2 linked regions of the Salinivibrio kushneri genome follow. The protein of the gene in region 2 interacts with the protein of the main gene of each other region in a pairwise test. Links are inferred from orthologs where the notes say so. Each region holds a gene or a part of one and is shown on either strand. Other genes may lie near its edges. The genes, in order: kdsB and N8M53_RS13310.

Region 1 (9,711 bases), on a different replicon or contig from region 2:
TTACATCGGCACCAAAGCGGAAAGTCGCTTCACTGACGCGGAATTTGCTTCCTTCACCGATGGGTAAAATCATCCCAAGACGACGCAAGCGTCGCAGCGAGGTTTTCACTTTGTCGAAAAGCTTTTCACGATCAAGATCTGAGCCCGTTGCACGATGCGTGACCAACTTCATCAATTTTTTCTCATCCGCCAACACCAGCAGCTCATCAAAGAGCTCTTGGGTGGTAAAGATCCCCTCTTGTGCCAAGCGCTCTGGGCTCAAGTACAAAAAGCAAAGCACTTTGCCAACCAGCATATCGAGTTCAGACAACACGCTGCGCCTGATTAAGCTGGTTGAGCGAGGACGAAGATAGAAAAAGCCCTCTGGGGCGCGCACGAGTTCAGCGTTATAACGCTGGTAAAAAATATTAAGCTCTTGCTCAAATTCCATCAGCAAGGCGTGGTTATCCAGATCGTCGCTGGCAATATGGCGGCCAGCACGCAATGCACTGTCCAACGCCGGGAACAAAGGGTTAGCAATGGCTTTGGCCAGCCCTTCTGGCATTGGCTGTTCAGTATTTATCGATGACATTCGCTTGTACCTTAGCTCCGAAGTCGTTAATCGCCTGCCAATCAGGCTGAATCGCGTTGAGATCAGATTGGGAGTAGCCCATCCGAACCGCTTGGTTAATCACTAAGCGCGCGAGATCAAAATGGCGAGCTTGTGGATGCTCGGCTAAGTAATCTTTCAGAACACGACCTAAGTCGATCGCTTGTCCGGTTTCTCGATGGCGGTTGAGCATCTGTGACACTTTCTGCGAAAGGCCATCGTCAACCACACTTAATTGTTCAAACGCCACCTCTTCTGGCATCTCTCCTGTGACTTCATCGTCACGTAACACCAACGCTTCATCTCGCGTATCACGCAGTCGCTCAGCATCGGCATAGGTTAAAAACCATGACGCGTCAAAGTAGTCTGATACCGACTGACGTAAACGCTGGCTGAATGCACGGTTTTTATCCATATCAATCGCGGTGCGAATAAATTTATGCACATGGCGGTCGTATCCTATCCATAGGTCGATCGCTTGCTGTCCCCAGTTCACGATACGGTCTAGCTTCATTTGCAAGCTGTATACCATGCTATCGACGAAGTCGAGGTCATCACGGCCCCGAACCACCTCTTGGATCTCCAGCAGCTGGCTTTGAAGCTCATCCCCCGCGGCCTGAAGTGTTTCTTGCAACTCTTGCAGGGTGCTCGAGGTTTCGTTGAGCAAATATTCACAGTTGGCGATTGCGGCTTGCCAATCTTGGGTCAGTAGCGCGGCAATGTCTTCTTTGACCTGTTGCTGCTGCTCATCCATTACGCGCTGATTAAGATCGATGCGGTCAAAAATCTCGGCGACCGAGTACTTCAACACGCCATAAACATTATGGCGCCAAAAAGTGGCATCACCGTCCTGTTCAGCGGCGCGACGCGCCTTGGCGATTTCATCGGCCACCATGGATAGCTGCACTGAAAGCTTCAAGGTCGAGTACTCACGGTGACGGGCGTAATAATCCGCAATCCCCAACGCCAACGGCGTGAGACGGTAAATGCTGTCACCATCAGTCATTTCACTGGTAAACCGACTTAGCAGTCTCGCTTGTACCATTTCGTTGATGGCATTGTTGGCGCGGAAGGCAACATTGCCAAGACTGCCCCCTTCATCACTTGTAAACTGCTCGCTAACCAACCGAAAAACGTCCACGAGCTCGTGTTCACTCAATTCGTCTTCTAATCTTTCCTGGCTCATCACCGCCATCGCCAGCAAAAATGCCAAGCGCTCTGGCGGCAGGTTTAACCCCAAGCCACTTTGTTTTACCCAACTGACCAACTCAGGTACTGTCTGAGCGTCGTCTGCCCAATGCTGGGAAGACTGAGCCTGATCACTCATCCGTTGTCCTTGTTTTCATCTTGATTGCGTGGGGCATGATGTTGGCCCCAGACATGAATATATCGCCCAAGAGACACAAACGGCTCTTGGCGGCAAAGCTGCTGCTCTAATGCAATAACTTGCTCAAAGGTAAAATCACCAATATTGGTATCACGCATATAATCGTGAAAGGTGCGCACGCCTGTTTTACCTTTGAGGGTAATGTCACTGTCTTGCATCCATCGATACACGCTCTCTGGTTGCAAGCCTTTAGGTGGCTGAAGTTTAAACCGCTTGCGATGCGGCATGCCTTCCTCAACATGCGTGAGGTTACCGCACACGAGGTTCTTAAATAGCAACCCAGTTTGGTTATAGAACATCACCGATGCAATTCCGCCCGGTCGCAAGTGCTTGAGCAAGTCTTTCAACACCTGCTCTGGTTCGGCGGTCCACTCCAGTACCGCATGAAATAAAATCACATCCGGTGGATCACTCAAATGGTCGCCAATCGTCTGCACCGACGAATGAACCAGCTGATACTGCGCAAGTAAGCCCCGTTGTTCAATCTCCTGACGGGCTAAGTCGAGCATTTGCGAAGAAAGATCACATAAAGTGACCCTGTGACCACGGGCTGCCAAGTGCTGGGATATAGGGGCAACCCCACCGCCAGCATCTAAAATATGCAGTGTCTGCTCAGGCGGGAAACATTGCAGGATCTGCTCGATGTCCTGCCAAACAACCGCTTGGCGGATTTCGCCTTTGCCCGATCCATAAATGTTTTTAACAAATTTGTGGGCAATGTCGTCGAAATTTTTATCCTCAGTCACAATGGCATTCGTTATCATTGAGTGGTAGAAAGGCATATTCTGTCACAAGCCTTACGTTAATAAAGGTTTATGGCACTATTTGTGCCTCGTTTGACTATATTTCGGGCGACATTGCATGTTTGAATTAAAAAAACTTATCTCAACCTTGATAATGCCCTTGCCCGCGCTGTTGTTGTTGGGTCTTTTCGGGCTATGCCTGCTTTGGTTCTCTCAGCGTAAAAGGCTGGCATCTTTTGTTATCTTCGTTGCGTTTGCTGGGATTTTTCTCACTTCGTTTCAACCGGTCGCCTCAGGGCTCCTTCGTCCACTTGAGCGTCAATACACCGCGTTTCTCCCTACGGAAAAGCCGGTGGACTTTGTCATGGTACTGGGCAACAGTCATGTGGTAGATGACGCCATCCCCCCAACCTCTGAGCTTTCTCGTGCGGCGTTGATGCGCTTAGCAGAAGGCATCCGTATTCACCGTATGTACCCCACCTCCAAGCTGATTTTGTCAGGCTATGATCATGGTTATGAAGTCAGCCATGCGCGTATGTTGGCACGTGTCGCGATGGCATTGGGTGTCAATAAAAACAGTATCCTGTTACTTGAAACCGCCAAGGATACGTGGGAGGAAGCCTATCAAGCCGCATCGGTAGTCGGGAGTAGTAACCTGGTGCTCGTCACATCCGCAGCACACATGGATCGCGCGGTTTATGAGTTTCAAAGCGCTGGACTCGACCCCATCCCAGCTCCCACTAACTTCATGGCGCAGAAGCAAATTAAGCAACCATGGATAAAATACGGTCCACGTGCGCAATACCTCGAGCAATTCGAACGCTATTGGCACGAGCGATTGGGACAAGCGTGGCAACGGCTTCGTGACTTTATCGCTCAGCCAACTGATTAAGCTCACCAAAGCGTCAACCATCAAAAAGCCGCGATTGATTCGCGGCTTTTTTATTATTACTCACAGTAGGCATAAAACCACGTCTATATGTCGCCATCTGCGGCTAAGTAGGCGCGAACAGCGTCTAAGTCTGCTTGAGTATCGACGCCATGAGGGGGCGTCTGTGTAGCAACCGCAACATGGATCTTCTCGCCATGCCATAACACACGCAGTTGCTCCAACGATTCAATTTTTTCCAACGGGCTCGGCGTCCAGTGGATGTAACGGCTGATAAATCCTGCACGATAGCCGTAAATACCAATATGGCGCAGCAACGCCTGCGGAATGTCAGGTGATTCAGCCTCGAAATGATCGCGATCCCAAGGGATGGTGGCGCGACTAAAATACAGGGCAAACCCTTTTTGATCCGTCACGACTTTGACCACATTGGGGTTGAACACTTGCTCTTTGTCATCGATGACAACGGCCAATGTTGCCATCGGTGCTTGATCATTCTGGCTGAGGTTCTCTGCCACTTGACCAATCACCGCAGCGGGGATCAACGGTTCATCACCTTGCACATTGACGATAATATCGTCATCGGCAAAGCCATAGCGTTCAACAACCTCGGCCAAGCGCTCAGTGCCAGACTCATGGTCGGCACGTGTTAAACACACCTCACCGCCAAACGCCCGTACCGCCGTTTCAATACGCTGGTCGTCGGTGGCAACAATCACCTGACTGGCACCCGCCGCTTGGGCGCGCTCGTACACATGTTGGATCATCGGCTTACCAGCGATATCAGCCAACGGTTTACCCGGCAAGCGGCTTGAGCCAAACCGCGCCGGGATCACCACATAAAACGGGCTCATCCCTGGACCTCTTCCAATGACATATCGCGAGCTTCTGATTCAAGCAGCACGGGAATACCATCGATGATGGGGTAAGCAACACGATCAAATTTACAAACTAACTCATTGTTATCACGTTGATAATAGAGTTTTCCCTGGCATGATGGGCAGGCCACAATTTCAAGCAGGCGGTGATCCATAGCGTTCCTTTATTCTTTATTCGCGTTTGTGTGCAAACGTTCGATCTTAGTTAATACGGCCTGAGCCGCCTCGTCAGGCAGCCGCGCCTCTACCGGCAAATACCACCAGTTATCTTGGGCGATCCCTTGGTATTTTACCGCATCTTTTTCTGTCATCAGCAAATGTTGCCCCTTCTTGCTCAACCTGTCCAGCTCGTCAGCGCTGAGGGTTTGATGATCGTTAATCCCTTGGCTATGCACAGGTGTCACACCCATTTGCTGTAAGGTGTTAAAAAAGCGTGGTGGGTGGCCAATCCCTGCTACCGCCACCACTTGCGGTAGCATTGAAGCTTGACAGCGTTGTCCCGTGCGCAGGTTAACCGCCAAGCCAGCCACCAGGTGCATTCCCCATTCTTGGCCTTGTGGAGTCCCACCATTGGTGACCAACATATCGACGCTCTCAAGCCTATCGAGTGATTCGCGCAACGGCCCCAATGGCAGGTAATGACCATTACCAAACCGACGCTGACCATCAATGATCACGATTTCGATGTCTCTATCCAGCCGATAATGTTGGAGACCATCATCAGTGACCACAATATCAACACCTTCTTGAAGGACGCGCTTAACCGCCTCGCTACGGTTGGGGTCAACACAAACCGGCACCTGAGTACGACGTGCAATTAATACTGGTTCGTCTCCCGCCGTGCGCGGTGGCGTGGTTTGGCTGAGTAATAGTGGATATTGCTCGGATTTGCCGCCATACCCGCGTGACACCACCCCTGGTCGGTAGCCATGCGCTTTTAGTTGTTCTACCAACCAAATCACAAACGGGGTTTTACCGTTGCCGCCAACCATGATGTTCCCCACCACGATTACCGGTACAGGGGCTGAATAGCGCTGTATTTTGCCGCGTAAATATTGACGACGGCGATGGCGCGCAACGAGGCCAAATAACGCACTAAGCGGCCTTAATAAGGCCGACCATAGCGGGCGTTGATGACCAAACCACAGTTGCTCTAACATCCTCAGTCACCAAACTGGATACGGTGAAGTTGTGCATAAGCGCCATCACGTTCAAGTAGTGCTTGATGACTACCACGCTCGACGATCTCACCTTCGTCGACAACCAGAATCTGATCGGCATCTTCAATGGTCGACAACCGGTGTGCAATCACTAACACCGTACGGTCTTTTTGCAGCTCATCCAATGCCGCCTGAATCGCACGCTCAGACTCGGTATCCAGTGCCGACGTTGCTTCATCCAGGATCAAAACTGGCGCGTTACGTAGCAAGGCGCGCGCAATGGCCAAGCGCTGACGCTGTCCGCCTGACAAGCTCACCCCGTTTTCACCAATCATGGTGTCATAGCCATGGTCAAGCTCTCGAATAAAGTCATCAGCGTAGGCAAGCTTGGCGGCATGCTCTATTTGCTCACGGCTGTATTTATGTTCTGCGGCATACGCGATGTTATTCGCCACCGTGTCATTAAACAGGTGAACGTTTTGCGACACCACCGCGACATGCTGGCGCAAATTACCCAGCGTATAGTCCTCAATCGGTACGCCATCGAGCGTAATCACGCCACTGTCAAGTTCATAAAAACGGGTTAACAAGTTGGCAATGGTACTTTTTCCTGACCCTGAGCGTCCCACCAGCGCTAGGGTTTGACCCGCGGGCAGCTCAAAGCTGACATGGTTGAGTGCCGGTGCGTCGCGAGTGGGGTAAGTAAAGACCACATTATCGACCTGAATATCGCCATTGACCTGCTCAACCTCATGCGTCCCGGTGTCTTTCTCGGTCTCAAGCTCCATCAGGTTAAATAAGCTATGGCAAGCCGCCATCCCGCGTTGGAATTGCGAGGTGACGTTGGTCAAAGATTTAAGTGGGCGCATCAGACCAAACATGGCACCAAACACCACCGCAAAGGTACCTGCAGTTAGCTCAGAGCGGATCGCCTCGGTGTTGGCCAAAATCAACACCACCACCAATGCCATTGACGCAATTAACTGGATCACTGGGTTGGCAATCGCTTGTGCAGACACCAGCTTCATGGTCTGCTGACGCATACGGTTACTGACTTTCTCAAAACGCGTTTTTTCAACGTCTTGTCCACCGTAGCTAAGCACCACTTTGTGCCCCTTAAGCATTTGCTCGGCGGAGCTAGTCACCGACCCCATTGCATCTTGCATATTGGAAGAAATGCGACGGAAGCGCTTAGAGACGATGCGAATAGAAATCGCGACCACCGGCGCAATCACCAGAAGAATGGCGGAGAGCTGCCAGCTTGACCAAAACATCAACGCCATCAAACCGATGATGGATGCCCCTTCGCGCACCAAACTGACCAAGGCGCTACTGGTCGCTGACGCCACTTGTTCTGAGTCATACGTAATCCGAGAAAGCAGTGCCCCCGACGACTCTTGATCAAAAAAGCTGACGGGCATTTTCATAAAGTGATTGAACATCCGGCGGCGCATGGTCATCACCACATGACCCGATACCCAAGATAAGCAATAAGCGGACACAAAGCTCGACAAGCCACGTATCACCATGAGTGCGACCAAATAGACAGGCATCCATTTGAGGAAATCGCCTTTGACATCGTCATAGGTAAAGCCTTGATCAAGCAACGGCTTCAGCATTGAGAGCATCAGGGTGTCACTGGCGGCATTAATCACCAACGCAATAATGGCAACAATGAGGCCTACTTTATAGTTAGCAATGTAGGGCCATAGCTGCTTAAACGTCTGCCAGGTCGTTTTATCTTGATATTCGCTCATTAAAATCGTTTAGATGTGTTAAACAGACGGGCATTCTACTCTTTTACAAGTCTGCGTCCAAATATACTGGCCGACGTTTAAACATCTGACGATACCAATAATCGCTGCGGTCCTGCCGCCAACGTGTTAACTGCCAACCAGAGCCGACGTCCTGCCAACGCACTTGGCCATTCGCGGCCGTATCAAGCCAGGTAATACCAGCGTTTTGATAAGCCAACGTCACCGCTTGTGACGGAAGCTGCCATGGGTTGAGAAGCCCTGTTGACGCCACGCCCCAAATAGGGTCAACGGCGCGAATAAACGCTGAGGAAGACGAAGACGCACTACCATGATGGGGCACTAAGATGATGTCACTATTAAGTGCCTGTTTGTCAGTCAGAGAGGCCAACAAATCAGCCTCCCCACTCGCTTCTATATCGCCCGTGAGCAACACGCTACGCCCATCGCCAGACACCCGGATCACACAGGAGTCATCATTATCAGCACGCGACTTTTTTGCTGGCGGCCAGAGTACCGAAAAGGTAAGTCCTTGCCAGCGCCAACGCTCTCCGGCCACACAGGCTTGATACCCATCGCGACGCTCACTGGCGCGTCGCCACTGTGGTGAATAAGTAGCAGAAATAAATTCAGCGCCACCATCATGGTCACTGTCACCATGGCTAAGAATCAGGCCATCTAACTGCCTGACTTGCCGATGGGTCAGAATCGGTGCGATAACCGCCTGAGCAATGCCACCCACCTGCCAGCGGTTGCCCGTGTCATAGAGCACCGCACGGTTATTCTTACTGATCAATACAGCGAGCCCATGACCAACGTCCAACACATCAATTTGCCAGTTGACCGGATTGGGTTCTCGCCAAGCCACTACCGCCGCGACAAGGACCAGCATTACCGCTTTTAAACGATGCCAGCGCCACCCGTAGAGACCCCAAACGAGCACCATCGCCGATATTGCCCAGCCTGCCGAGGTAACTGGGGCGGGTAACCAGGTGTCAGCAGCCTGATCAGCCAGCGCCATAACAGGTTGAAGGCTGGCATTTGCCCCGCCCCACACCCAATCCGCGACACGGGAGAGCGATAAACTCTCACTCAGTAGGCCGACAAAAACCAGGGGTACGGTCACCATGCCTACCCAAGGGACCGCCACAAGGTTAATGGGCGTGGCGGCAGCGCTGATCCCTGCAAACAACCCCAACTGCAAAGGGAGCATCCCCACTAATAGAATCAGTTGAATACCAATAAGCTGCTTGATTGGACGAAGCCAAGGCCTTGTGTGTTTTCGACCACCAGAAGCGACGTGAGTCAGCGAGTAATGCGCGATGCATAAGGCCCCCACGGCGGCAAATGAGAGCCAAAAACTCACCGAGAAACCAGCAAAAGGATCGCGGAGCAATACCAATAGCAAAGTTAACTGCAGCAAATTGAGCAGGGAAATTCGGGCACCCAAGCGTTTAGTGATCGAGACCAGCATCAATGCAATGAGCGCGCGCTGAGTGGGCAGTGCAAACCCGGCTAATGCCGCATAGAGCGACGCCACCCCAACCGCAACGTACAACGGCAACCATAAAAACAGGCGTCGCTCAGGGAGAAAGACGCGCGCCCAGCGACCGATTTGCCACCCTATCCCGTAAGCCAAACCGATATGCAATCCTGAAATGGCCATCAAATGCGCCAAACCACTGCGTGTCAGGGTGTCCCAGTCCGCTGGAGTTAGCCACTCACGCTCACCAAGGCTCAATGCCAAAAGGTGCGGACCAAAGGCAAGCGGCGACAAAACTGGGCTGAGTTTATCAAGCAACTGCTGACGCCAACTCACCTGCTCGGTCAAACGGGTCGCCTGTTTCAAACGTGCCTTGGCGTGCACACGCCTTGCCACATAATACTGTTCGGCATCGAACCCTGCCTCGTTTAACCGCCCATAAGGCGGCTTAAACGTCACCAGCAATTGCCAGCGCTCGCCTTGCTTAGGGTACGGGGGAGATTGCCAATAAACACGCACTCTGGCTGAGCGAAAAGGCGGCAGTCTTGTTTGATTAATTTTATCGACGTCAAAAATAATCGCTTGCGCGCCCGTTTTCGCACTAAAAAGGGTGCCCACTGTCCCACTGATTGTAGTATCCTCTTGGTGTGAAATGACGTGGATCACGTCGGCTTGATACAAGCTTGCGGACAATACAGCCCAAGTGAGCCCTAACGCGCTCCCAGCGAGCCACCACCAACGTCTTTTCCACCCAATAAAGAAGACGATAACTGTCATGATGCAGACCCAAATTGGCGGTAACATTGGCCACCAAGGTAGCGACAGCAC
Region 2 (9,662 bases):
TCGCGGTTTCATCCAGATCGTAATCGCTCATGCGCGTTTTCACGTTCATGCGCTCGAAAAAGTCGCGCGTTTTCTCAATCGCTTGTTGCGCTTTTTCGGCGTCGCTGCCTTGGTCAATATGCCAAACACGTTCAGCAAATTGTGCGAGCTTAGCCTGTTTTTGCTCAAACTTCTCATTGAGCATTGCAGGCAGTACCACGGCAAGGGTTTGGGCGTGGTCTAAGCCATGTTGGGCTGTAAGCTCGTGACCAAGCATGTGGGTTGACCAATCTTGCGGGACACCCACGCCAATCAGCCCGTTCAGTGCCAAGGTGGCTGTCCACATCAGACTTGCACGCACATTGTAATCTTCTGGTGTTTCCAGCGCTTGTGGGCCCAGCTCAACCAAGGTTTGTAGCAGGCCTTCGGCGAAGCGGTCTTGTACCGGCGCATTGGCCGGATAGGTGAGGTATTGCTCAACCACGTGAACAAACGCATCGACCGCACCGTTCCCCACTTGTCGGATCGGTAGGGTGTAGGTTTTCACCGGATCCAACACTGAGAACTGCGGGAACACCAGCTCGCTCATAAACGGCAGTTTGGCTTGCATCGACTCACGGGTAACCACCGAGCCTTTGTTCATCTCAGAGCCGGTTGCCGGCAAGGTGAGCACGGTACCAAATGGCAGCGCTGCTTCCACTTTTCCGCCCATGCTGGTGAGGATGTCCCATGCGTCGCCGTCATATTTCGCGGCCGCGGCAACGAATTTGGTGCCATCGATCACTGAGCCGCCGCCCACGGCGAGGAGGTAGTCATAACCTTCAGCGCCGACTTTTTCGACTGCCTTCATCAAGGTCTCATAGCGCGGGTTGGGTTCAATGCCGCCAAACAGGCCAAATTGACGTTGCCCCAGCGCTTGTTCGACTTCATCCAAGGTGCCGGTTTTACGTGCACTTTGGCCGCCGAAAAGAATCAACACTTTTGCATCGGCCGGGATGAGCCGATCCAGCTCGGCAATCTTACCTTCGCCAAAAACGATACGTGTGGGATTGTAGAACTCAAAGTTGTTCATTGCTCATCCTTCCTTTTATTGTGCTTGATGGTATCAAGCGTTTATTTAAATTAGACCGGTCGTCTAGTTGGTGCCGGTTAAAAACCCGCCTTGGCGGGTTTCGAGTTAGTGGTGGGGCGATAATCTATGTCGCCGCTATGCATCAACGGTTATTTATTGCTTACTGCCGTGCTGGGTAGAGCACAACAGGATTAATCGATCAGTCCAAGCTTTTCTTCGGTGATGGTCATCGCTTGCGCGAGATGACTGTCGTTACGATGCAGTTTGGTCAGTAAGCTTGCGCCTAACCATAATTGATATAAGGTTGTCGCGGTGGTCAGTGCAGCTTGGTTATCAAACTTATCACTGTCTTGGGCGAGGGTATTCGCCAAGCAGCCAATCAGCTGATCGGTACCATCGCGCAGTGCCAGCCGCATAGGCTCGGATAAATCAGCCACTTCTGCACTCAGCTTTACCACTAAGCAAGTCTGCACCGGATCTAAGCTGCAATACTGTGCTTGCCAACGGCTAAAGTAGTTGTGCACTCGCACAATTGGCGAGAGTGCCTTATCAGTCAGCAGGCGATTTACATCGGCGATGTAGCCAGCAAAATAGTGGTCTAACACCGCTTGGCCGAATTGTTCTTTCGACGCAAAGTAGTGGTAAAAAGACCCCTTGGGCACGCCGGCTTGTTTTAGTATTGCGCTAAGGCCGACGCCGCTAAAGCCAAATTGCGCCATCACGCTCACGCCCGTTTCCAACAAGTGTTGGTGGGTCGCGTTGTGAGTGCTGGTTTCTTGGGTGCTGCTCGATTTCATGTGGGGTAGCATAATTAAAATTAGACCGGTCGTCTAGTGGTGCAAGAATTTTTTGTCTTGCTGTAGTTCCGTGGCATAAATCAGGCCGGTATGCTGTGCGAAATCCCAGTTTATGTCAGATTTATTACTCTGTTCACAATTTGAACGGCACGCCATGGCACAGTGTCAAAAGTGTGCTTTACTGAAAGTGTCAGCCGAGCTGACACACAATTTGGTAGATGATTAGCGCGCAGTGACGCGCCACATAATGCGTTAAGACCCCGTTAATGTCAGGCGCCCATGACGACACCTTGTTAGCCGCCAGCCAGGCAATTAACACAAGACCATGCGGTAAGGACGCTCAACGTAGTGAGCACGCGGGGCAATGTAAGAAACATGTTCATTGACCAACAACCAACAGGAAATGGATCTAGAAGCCGCTCAGCCGAGCGGCTTTCTCTTTTGTGGGTCTAGCGCTGACGTATTTGAATGCGCATGTAACACCCTGAACCGGCTGATCGCTGAATGTGTACCCACTCCCTTTTGCCATGGGCTCGACGCTTGCTCATTATCTTTTGGAATCACGAACCGCCAATTGGCTGCTTGACGGTGATCGAATTTGCTTTCCGGATCGAAATAATATAAGACTATGAATTGGCGCCGCATTCGGCGCTTGTCATCAATATCGTTCATTAATCTGATAGAGAGGTGTTCGATGAACAACAAAAGCAGACGTTTGTGGTATTACTACAAAACAAAGTCCAATAAGACCCGTCAAGTTAAAGCAGCTGGGTCAGCGTAATCAAGCGTGGGTAAGGCAACCGATCGGTTGCCTTTTGTTGTTCTAAGCGATTGAAAAAATCACTAAGCCATTGTGCATTGTCGAATTTTTCGTCTAATCTTATCGGTAAAGCTTTAACAAGCGCACTGACCCAAAGAGGGGCGCGGGAGGGACGATGAATGTACTATCTTTCCAGCATGTCAATGAATTGATTGATGAAACGATCACGCTCATTGATGGAACGGATACGGAATATGCAATGACGCTGGCGCGTGTCGACACCCATCCTGGCCACGGTGATGAGGTGGGCGGGCACACGGTAGAAAATTTCAGCCTGGTGTTGAAAGGGCCGGAAGACACCCGCTTTCCGCAAGGAAATTACCTGCTTACCCATCCCGCGCTTGGAGAGCAGATTCTACATATGCTCCCCGTCGGGGATGCCACCTATACCATTAACATCAACACGCAAGCCTGATCTTTCTTTGGTCGCTCTCTGTTGCCCATTAGGCATTATAATAGTTAGCGGCCAATGCTGATTAAATAACCGCCAGTCAATGAGTTACTTTCGCCTTTTCATAGATTAGTCACGGAAATTGAGTAGAATAAGACCGCTAAGCTAGCAGTAGGGAGGTCATATGTTTGCCTGGCTGAGTGGCTTATTTGAAAAGGAACAGCTGCAATCGTTTGTCTGGGTGAGAGACATCATGGCGAGCAATCCCAAAGGGAGCTACGCCAAGTATAAAAAATATTACGATCGCCACGTTGATCGTATTCTCAAGGGTTATCACAAAGACTTTCTCCGCTTTGAGAAATTCGCCGCCCGTAATTACAAATACAGCGACCAATCGATTTTTATGGCGATTAAAGTTGCTAACTATGCCTATCAGCTTGGACAGCTGAAAGTGGCCGCTTGCATAACGGCGGCAGTGATTTCGGCGTGTAATCGTGCAAAAAAAGGCGAGTCACAGGTCCACCCTAAACTGTATCGCGCCACCGTGGTGTTGCATAAAAAAGTGCTCGAAACGGGTAAGGCTAAAAAGGCAGAGCCTCCCAAAGAGCCAGCGTAACGAGACAGTGTTGGGTAAATTATATCCAGTTAATAAAAGTGTCATATTCCTATTTAGCCCCCGCCATGGCTGAATAGGTGATACTTGTCACGTTTTTCCCTTCTTTGACTGTAACAATTTGTTCTGGTCATTCATTCGCCACGCTGATAGAGTCCCCTCCCTCACACACATTGTGAGCGAACTAATGCTTAAATCTACACAAAATAATGACCGTCTCGTTGCCGTATTTACTATCGGCTTTGTTGCTGTCTTCCTTGCCTTTGCCTTGTTTGACCTGAAACACTTCTCTTCTGTTATCCAGTCTCTATTTTCTGAGTCTGCCAACCTTTTTGGTTACTGGTGGCAGTGGTTGATGGTGATCAATTTTGTACTGGCGCTTGCTATTGGCGGCAGTAAATTTGGTAAATTAAAACTTGGCGCCACGGATACTGTCTCGATGAGTCGTTTCCGTTGGGTTGCGATGATCATGTGCACCCTGCTTGCGGGTGGTGGTGTTTTCTGGTCAGCCGCGGAACCTATTTATCACTTCATGACCCCGCCGCCGGCGTTGGGTGACATGGAAGCGGGTGTGATGGATACCGTTGCTCCCGCGTTAAGCCAAAGCTTTTTCCACTGGGGCTTTCTAGCCTGGGCAGTGTTAGGTACTTTGGCGACCATCGTGCTTATGTATGCTCACCACCAGGCGGGTGTACGCCTGCGCCCTCGTGCGTTGCTGTATCCGTTGCTCGGCGACAAGCTAGAAAACCACTGGTTAGGCTCTGTGATTGATGCCTGCTCTATCATTGCAGTCGCAGCGGGTACCATCGGCCCGATTGGCTTTTTGGCCACCCAGCTTGGCTATAGCTTGGAAAGCTTTGTGGGTATCGAAAACACCATGCCAATGCAGATGCTGATTTTGGCTGCAGTCGTGGCGATTTACTCTATCTCCGCGTTTACCGGGATGGATAAAGGTCTGCAATGGCTGAGCCGCATGAATGTGATTGGTGCAGCCGTGTTGTTGGGCGTGGTGATTGTGCTGGGTCCAACAGGCTTTATCTTTGAGCAGTTTGGCTCAGGCTTTAGCTACTACCTCAGCAATATGCATACGCTAGCACTGAATACCGATAACGGTAGCTGGAATGCATGGTGGACCTGGTTCTTCTGGGGTTGGTTTATTGGTTTCGCGCCGATGATGGCGATCTTTATTGCACGCATCTCGAAAGGCCGCTCGATTCGTGAGCTGATCTTCGCCGTTGCGATTTGTGCGCCGATTGCGACTAACTTCTGGTTCTCGGTACTAGGCGGTACGGGTATCTTTTATGAGTTGCAATCGCCTGGCAGCATCTCTGGCCCAATGGCGGATGCGGGTTTGCCTGCGATCTTGATTGCGTCCTTGTCACAGCTGCCTTACAGCGTGGTTCTGATCCCAGCCTTTATGCTGCTGACCACCACCTTCGTGGCGACCACGGGTGACTCAATGGCGTATTCTATCGCGATGGCCGTATCAGGTGACAACCAGCCAACTCGCCGTCATCGTCTGTTCTGGGCGATTGTGATGGGCGTTGTGGCCGGTGTGCTTCTGCTTGCCGGCGATGGTGGCTTGAACGCTTTGCAGTCGTTTATCGTGATCACTGCAGTGCCTGTGTCTTTCTTGATTGCCTTTACCTTTATCACCGGCCCGATTGCGGTGATGCGAATGCAGCAAGAGAAAGAAGCGAACTTGGCGTTACAGCCGGCGATTGCCAGCTAGTAAGACCTGAGTCTGTTAATGAGAAAAGCGCCGAGTTATCGGCGCTTTTTTTTGCTTATTGGATAGGGATCATCGCGTTATTTGGGCTGCCACTGTCCGCTGGTGACGAGTTTATCCATCACCTTATCGACGGCGACTTGTGCCTTGGCGACAATTTCATCCACTTCATTGGGGGTGACCACCAAGGGTGGGGCGAAACCTAGAATATCGCCATGTGGCATCGCACGAGCGATCAAGCCTTGCTCCATACAGGCAGCGGCCACTTGTGGGCCCACTTTTAGACTGGGGTCAAAGTGGCTGCGGTTGGCGCGATCAGGCGAAAACTCGAGAGCATGGAGCAAACCCACCCCACGGCTGTCACCAATCAACGGGTGGTTAGCAAAAGCGGCTTTCATTTTCATTTGTAGATATTCACCCGTGGTCGCGGCGTTTTGGGTGAGGTTTTCGCGCTCGATGATATCGAGGTTACACAGCGCTGCCGCTGCACCCAGTGGGTGGCCAGAGTAGGTGTAACCATGACCAATCGCGCCCCACGCATCGGTACCGTCTTCCAAAACATCCCATACCCGGTGACCGATCATCACCCCAGAGAGTGGTTGATAGGCCGAGGTTAACCCTTTGGCAACGGTAATCAGATCAGGCTTCATGTCGTAGTAGATAGAGCCAAAATCACTCCCAATACGGCCAAAGCCGCACACCACTTCATCGGCGATCAACAAGACATCATACTTATCCAACACTTTGCGAATCGCCGCCCAGTAACCCTCGGGGGGCGGCACAATGCCACCGGTGCCGAGTACCGGTTCGGCAATCATCGCTGCAACCGTATCTGGCCCCTCTGCGAGGATCATTTTCTCCAGTTCATCCGCACAGTGTTGTGCGAATTCAGGCTCGGTCATGCCGCTGTCTTCACGGCGATAATAGTAGGGAGCCATGGTATGTTTGATGCGCTCAATGGGCAGATCAAAGTGTGCATGGAACAAGGGTAAGCCCGTGAGTGACCCTGATGCCACACTGGAGCCGTGATACCCTCGATCTCGTGAGATGATTTTCTTCTTCTCAGGTTTGCCCCGCGCATTGTTGTAATACCATACAATTTTGAGCTGTGACTCATTGGCGTCACTGCCTGACATACCGTAATAGACTTTACTCATGCCGGGTGCCATGTTGATCAGGCGCTCCGACAGCGTCACCAGCGCTTCGTTGGTGTGGCCAACATAGGTGTGGTAATACGCGAGCTTTTTCGCTTGCTCATAAATGGCGTCGGCCATTTCTTCACGGCCATAGCCGATGTTGACGCAATAGAGGCCAGCGAAGCCATCAATTAGCTCAATCCCCTCTGAGTCGGTAATACGAATGCCTTTACCTGTTTCAATCACTCGCCCTGGCATCTCTCCATGCGCATACTGCTTTAAGTGCGTTGAGGCGTGGAATACGGTGTTTCTGTCTTTTTCCAACAAGGCTTTTGTTTCTGGACGCATGATCAGTCTCCTTATCCGTCAGCAAACCTGAATTAGCTGCCGCTCACCGTGGGCAAGCCACCTAAACAGTAGTATTTGATTTCACTAAATTCGTCGATGCCATAGCGGCTTCCTTCACGGCCCAAGCCCGACTGTTTGACGCCACCAAAGGGAATAGGGTGGCCGGAAATCTTCACTGAGTTGACACTGACCATGCCGACCTCAAGGCCGCGCAGGCAGCGCCAAATATCACGAATATCATTGCCGTAGACATAGGCTGATAGTCCGTACTCGGTATCGTTGCCCATCGCAATCGCCTCGTCCAAGGTATCGTAGGCAATCACGCCCGCTACGGGGCAAAAGTTTTCTTCTTGGTACACCAACATATCGGGTGTCACCTTGGTGATAAGCGTAGGGGCAAAGAAGTTTTCGCCTAGGTTGGGGTTGAGCTTACCGCCTACTACGGTTGCCCCTTTGGCGATGGCATCATCGACAATCGCTTGTGCTTTATCCACGGCACGAGATGAAATCAATGGGCCGATATCGGTGCTGGGCAGCAAACCATTACCCACTTCAAGTTCATCCATTAACGCCGCGAAGGCATCGACAAACGCTTGATGCTTGTCGCGCGGCACTAAAATTTTGTTGGCGGCCAAACAATCTTGTCCCGATGTTTGAAACTTGGCATCAATGGCGGCGCGCGCCGCTTGTTGAATATCCATATCAGGCAGCACAATGAAGGGCGCATTGCCGCCAAGCTCCATGGCACACTTTTTCACGGTTTGCGCGCTTTGCTCGAGCAATAAGCGGCCCACACGTGTTGAGCCGGTAAAGCTCAGCGCTTTGACTTTGTCACTTTGACAAAGCTGAGTAGAGACCATGGGCGCGTCGCCCATAATCACGTTAAAGACACCGGCAGGGATCCCAGCACGTTCGGCGAGCTCCGCCAACGCCAGCGCAGAAAAGGGCGTTTCTTCTGCGGGCTTGACGATCACACTACAGCCAATCGCGAGTGCTGCTGCTGCCTTACGGGTGATCATCGCGTTAGGGAAATTCCATGGCGTGATTAACGCCGCCACCCCTATGGGCTCACGCAATGTCGCTAGGTGGGCGTTGGGAATATGACTGGGCATGGTTTCGCCATAGGCACGTTTAGCCTCTTCGGCAAACCAGTGAATGAACGAGGCACCATACTCTACCTCCCCCTCGGCGTCGCGCAGCGTTTTGCCTTGCTCGAGCACCATCAAATGCGCGAGATCGTGTTGGTTTTCCATGATGAGGTCATGCCATTTCATCAACAGCTTGGCGCGCGTTTCGGCGGACTCGGCACGCCACAGATGGAAAGCGGTGTCGGCGTCATCAATGGTTTGATTGATTTGCGCAGCATTGAGTGATGCGGTGTAGCCGAGCACTTCGCCCGTTGCTGGGTTGAGCACCGGTGTATCTGAATCGCCATTAACCCATTTGCCGTTGCAATAGGCGAGCTGGCGAAAAAGACGCTGATCGTCGAGGTAGGCAAGCACGTCGGAACTGGCTTTGCCGGCGACATCGTGGCGCAATGCATTGGCTGCGCTTCCCGAGTAGTGAAGATCGCGTGATTGGAATACGGTCATACTCCCTCCTGATTCAAAACCGCCACGCTGCCTATCAGCGTTTGCATACTGTTAATGTATGCAATCAGCAAAAAAGAGGTTTTTTGTTCAGATGAGGGATTAACGAAATTTTTTCTGAAACCATGCAATAACAGAAGAAAATTTTCTGGTCATGAGAGAAACGGGCACCTGGCATCATAGTGTAACAGGTGAGCAGGTTTTGCTAAGAGGTTAACGACTCATGCGTGAGCGTCATTGAGCACTCAACAGCAAGGATAACTTTGTTTTAACCATTAGCAGCAACATCTGGTGTTTCAAGCGGTAAGGTGAGGGCCGGCCGCTTCACCTGTTTGGTGACGATATAGGTGTAGTACTGTTTGATGCCAAGGTCATCGGTCAACCAGCTATCAATCAGACGTTGATAATAGTCGATATCAGTGACACCAAGGCGAACGATATAATCAATCCCGCCGCCTGTAGCCCAGCACTCCTTGACATCGTCGCAGTGCTGCATGGCACGTTCGAAACGTTGAAAGCTGTTAACATCATGCTGGCCAAGGGTGATCTCGACCAGCACAGTGTTAAGTTTGACCACCGCATCTGGGTTGATACGGGCGCCATAGCCTTCGATGACACCTGCTTGCTCGAGCCGTTTTACTCGCTCCCAACAAGGGCTCACAGACAGGTTGATGGCCTGTGCAAGGTTGGATTTGGTGATTCGGCCATCTTGCTGCAAGATCTGCAAGATTTTGATATCGAATTTATCCAGCTTCATGGCCCCTCCGCTAAACAGGTTCGGCAATCACCGCAAAGGTATCGCCGATATAGATCCGTCCCAAGTGACGTTTGGCCAATAAAATGCCATCGCGTTCGGCATAGTAGGGAACGGGTTCGGTGCCAGTGCGCTCGATATTATGCACTTTACCAATCAAATCGCCTTTTTTGATGGTATCGCCCAAGTGTACACAGAACTCAATGATGCCCGCATGTTCACTTTGCACATAGCAGTGTTTATCGGGTAGCTCGAGCTTGACGGGCGCAGCCGGTGGGTGGCGATAATCGTTTTGTAGAATGCCCGAAAACACTAAAAAGTTATGAATTCCGCGCTGGGTAATGGCGATAGAGTCTGGTGTGCTGGTGCCGCCGCCGCCAAGCTCTGTGGTGACAAAAATCTTACCTTGTTGCTCTACCGCCGTGTCGTACATG

The links.
Region 1: the proteins of N8M53_RS13310 (region 2) and kdsB interact in binary tests that used the Escherichia coli proteins (3 or more experiments, as listed by UniProt). The link is inferred for Salinivibrio kushneri from one-to-one orthologs.

What each region holds. Positions count from the first base shown.
Region 1 is NZ_CP114588.1:1,500,642-1,510,352, forward strand. What follows is about bases 2,579-5,578. They hold kdsB (3-deoxy-manno-octulosonate cytidylyltransferase), read right to left. Parts: upstream 4,463-5,578; coding sequence 3,695-4,462; downstream 2,579-3,694. Other genes in these bases: cmoM (tRNA uridine 5-oxyacetic acid(34) methyltransferase CmoM), read right to left, coding at 2,579-2,722; elyC (envelope biogenesis factor ElyC), read left to right, coding at 2,838-3,611; N8M53_RS07075 (Trm112 family protein), read right to left, coding at 4,459-4,641. Also shown: chromosome partition protein MukE, read right to left, coding at 1-571; chromosome partition protein MukF, read right to left, coding at 552-1,916; more of cmoM, read right to left, coding at 1,913-2,578; lipid A ABC transporter ATP-binding protein/permease MsbA, read right to left, coding at 5,649-7,403; N8M53_RS07090 (DNA internalization-related competence protein ComEC/Rec2), read right to left, coding at 7,447-9,711. UniProt on the Escherichia coli protein: Activates KDO (a required 8-carbon sugar) for incorporation into bacterial lipopolysaccharide in Gram-negative bacteria.
Region 2 is NZ_CP114589.1:80,998-90,659, reverse strand. The notes cover bases 46-2,996. They hold N8M53_RS13310 (TetR/AcrR family transcriptional regulator), read right to left. Parts: upstream 1,849-2,996; coding sequence 1,243-1,848; downstream 46-1,242. Other genes in these bases: N8M53_RS13305 (DUF6916 family protein), read left to right, coding at 2,784-2,996; N8M53_RS13315 (iron-containing alcohol dehydrogenase), read right to left, coding at 46-1,051. Also shown: more of N8M53_RS13315, read right to left, coding at 1-45; more of N8M53_RS13305, read left to right, coding at 2,997-3,083; N8M53_RS13300 (hypothetical protein), read left to right, coding at 3,244-3,675; N8M53_RS13295 (BCCT family transporter), read left to right, coding at 3,860-5,404; N8M53_RS13290 (aspartate aminotransferase family protein), read right to left, coding at 5,482-6,885; N8M53_RS13285 (NAD-dependent succinate-semialdehyde dehydrogenase), read right to left, coding at 6,918-8,477; N8M53_RS13280 (Lrp/AsnC family transcriptional regulator), read right to left, coding at 8,743-9,231; N(2)-acetyl-L-2,4-diaminobutanoate deacetylase DoeB, read right to left, coding at 9,242-9,662. UniProt on the Escherichia coli protein: Involved in response to both electrophiles and reactive chlorine species (RCS). Represses the transcription of the nemRA-gloA operon by binding to the NemR box.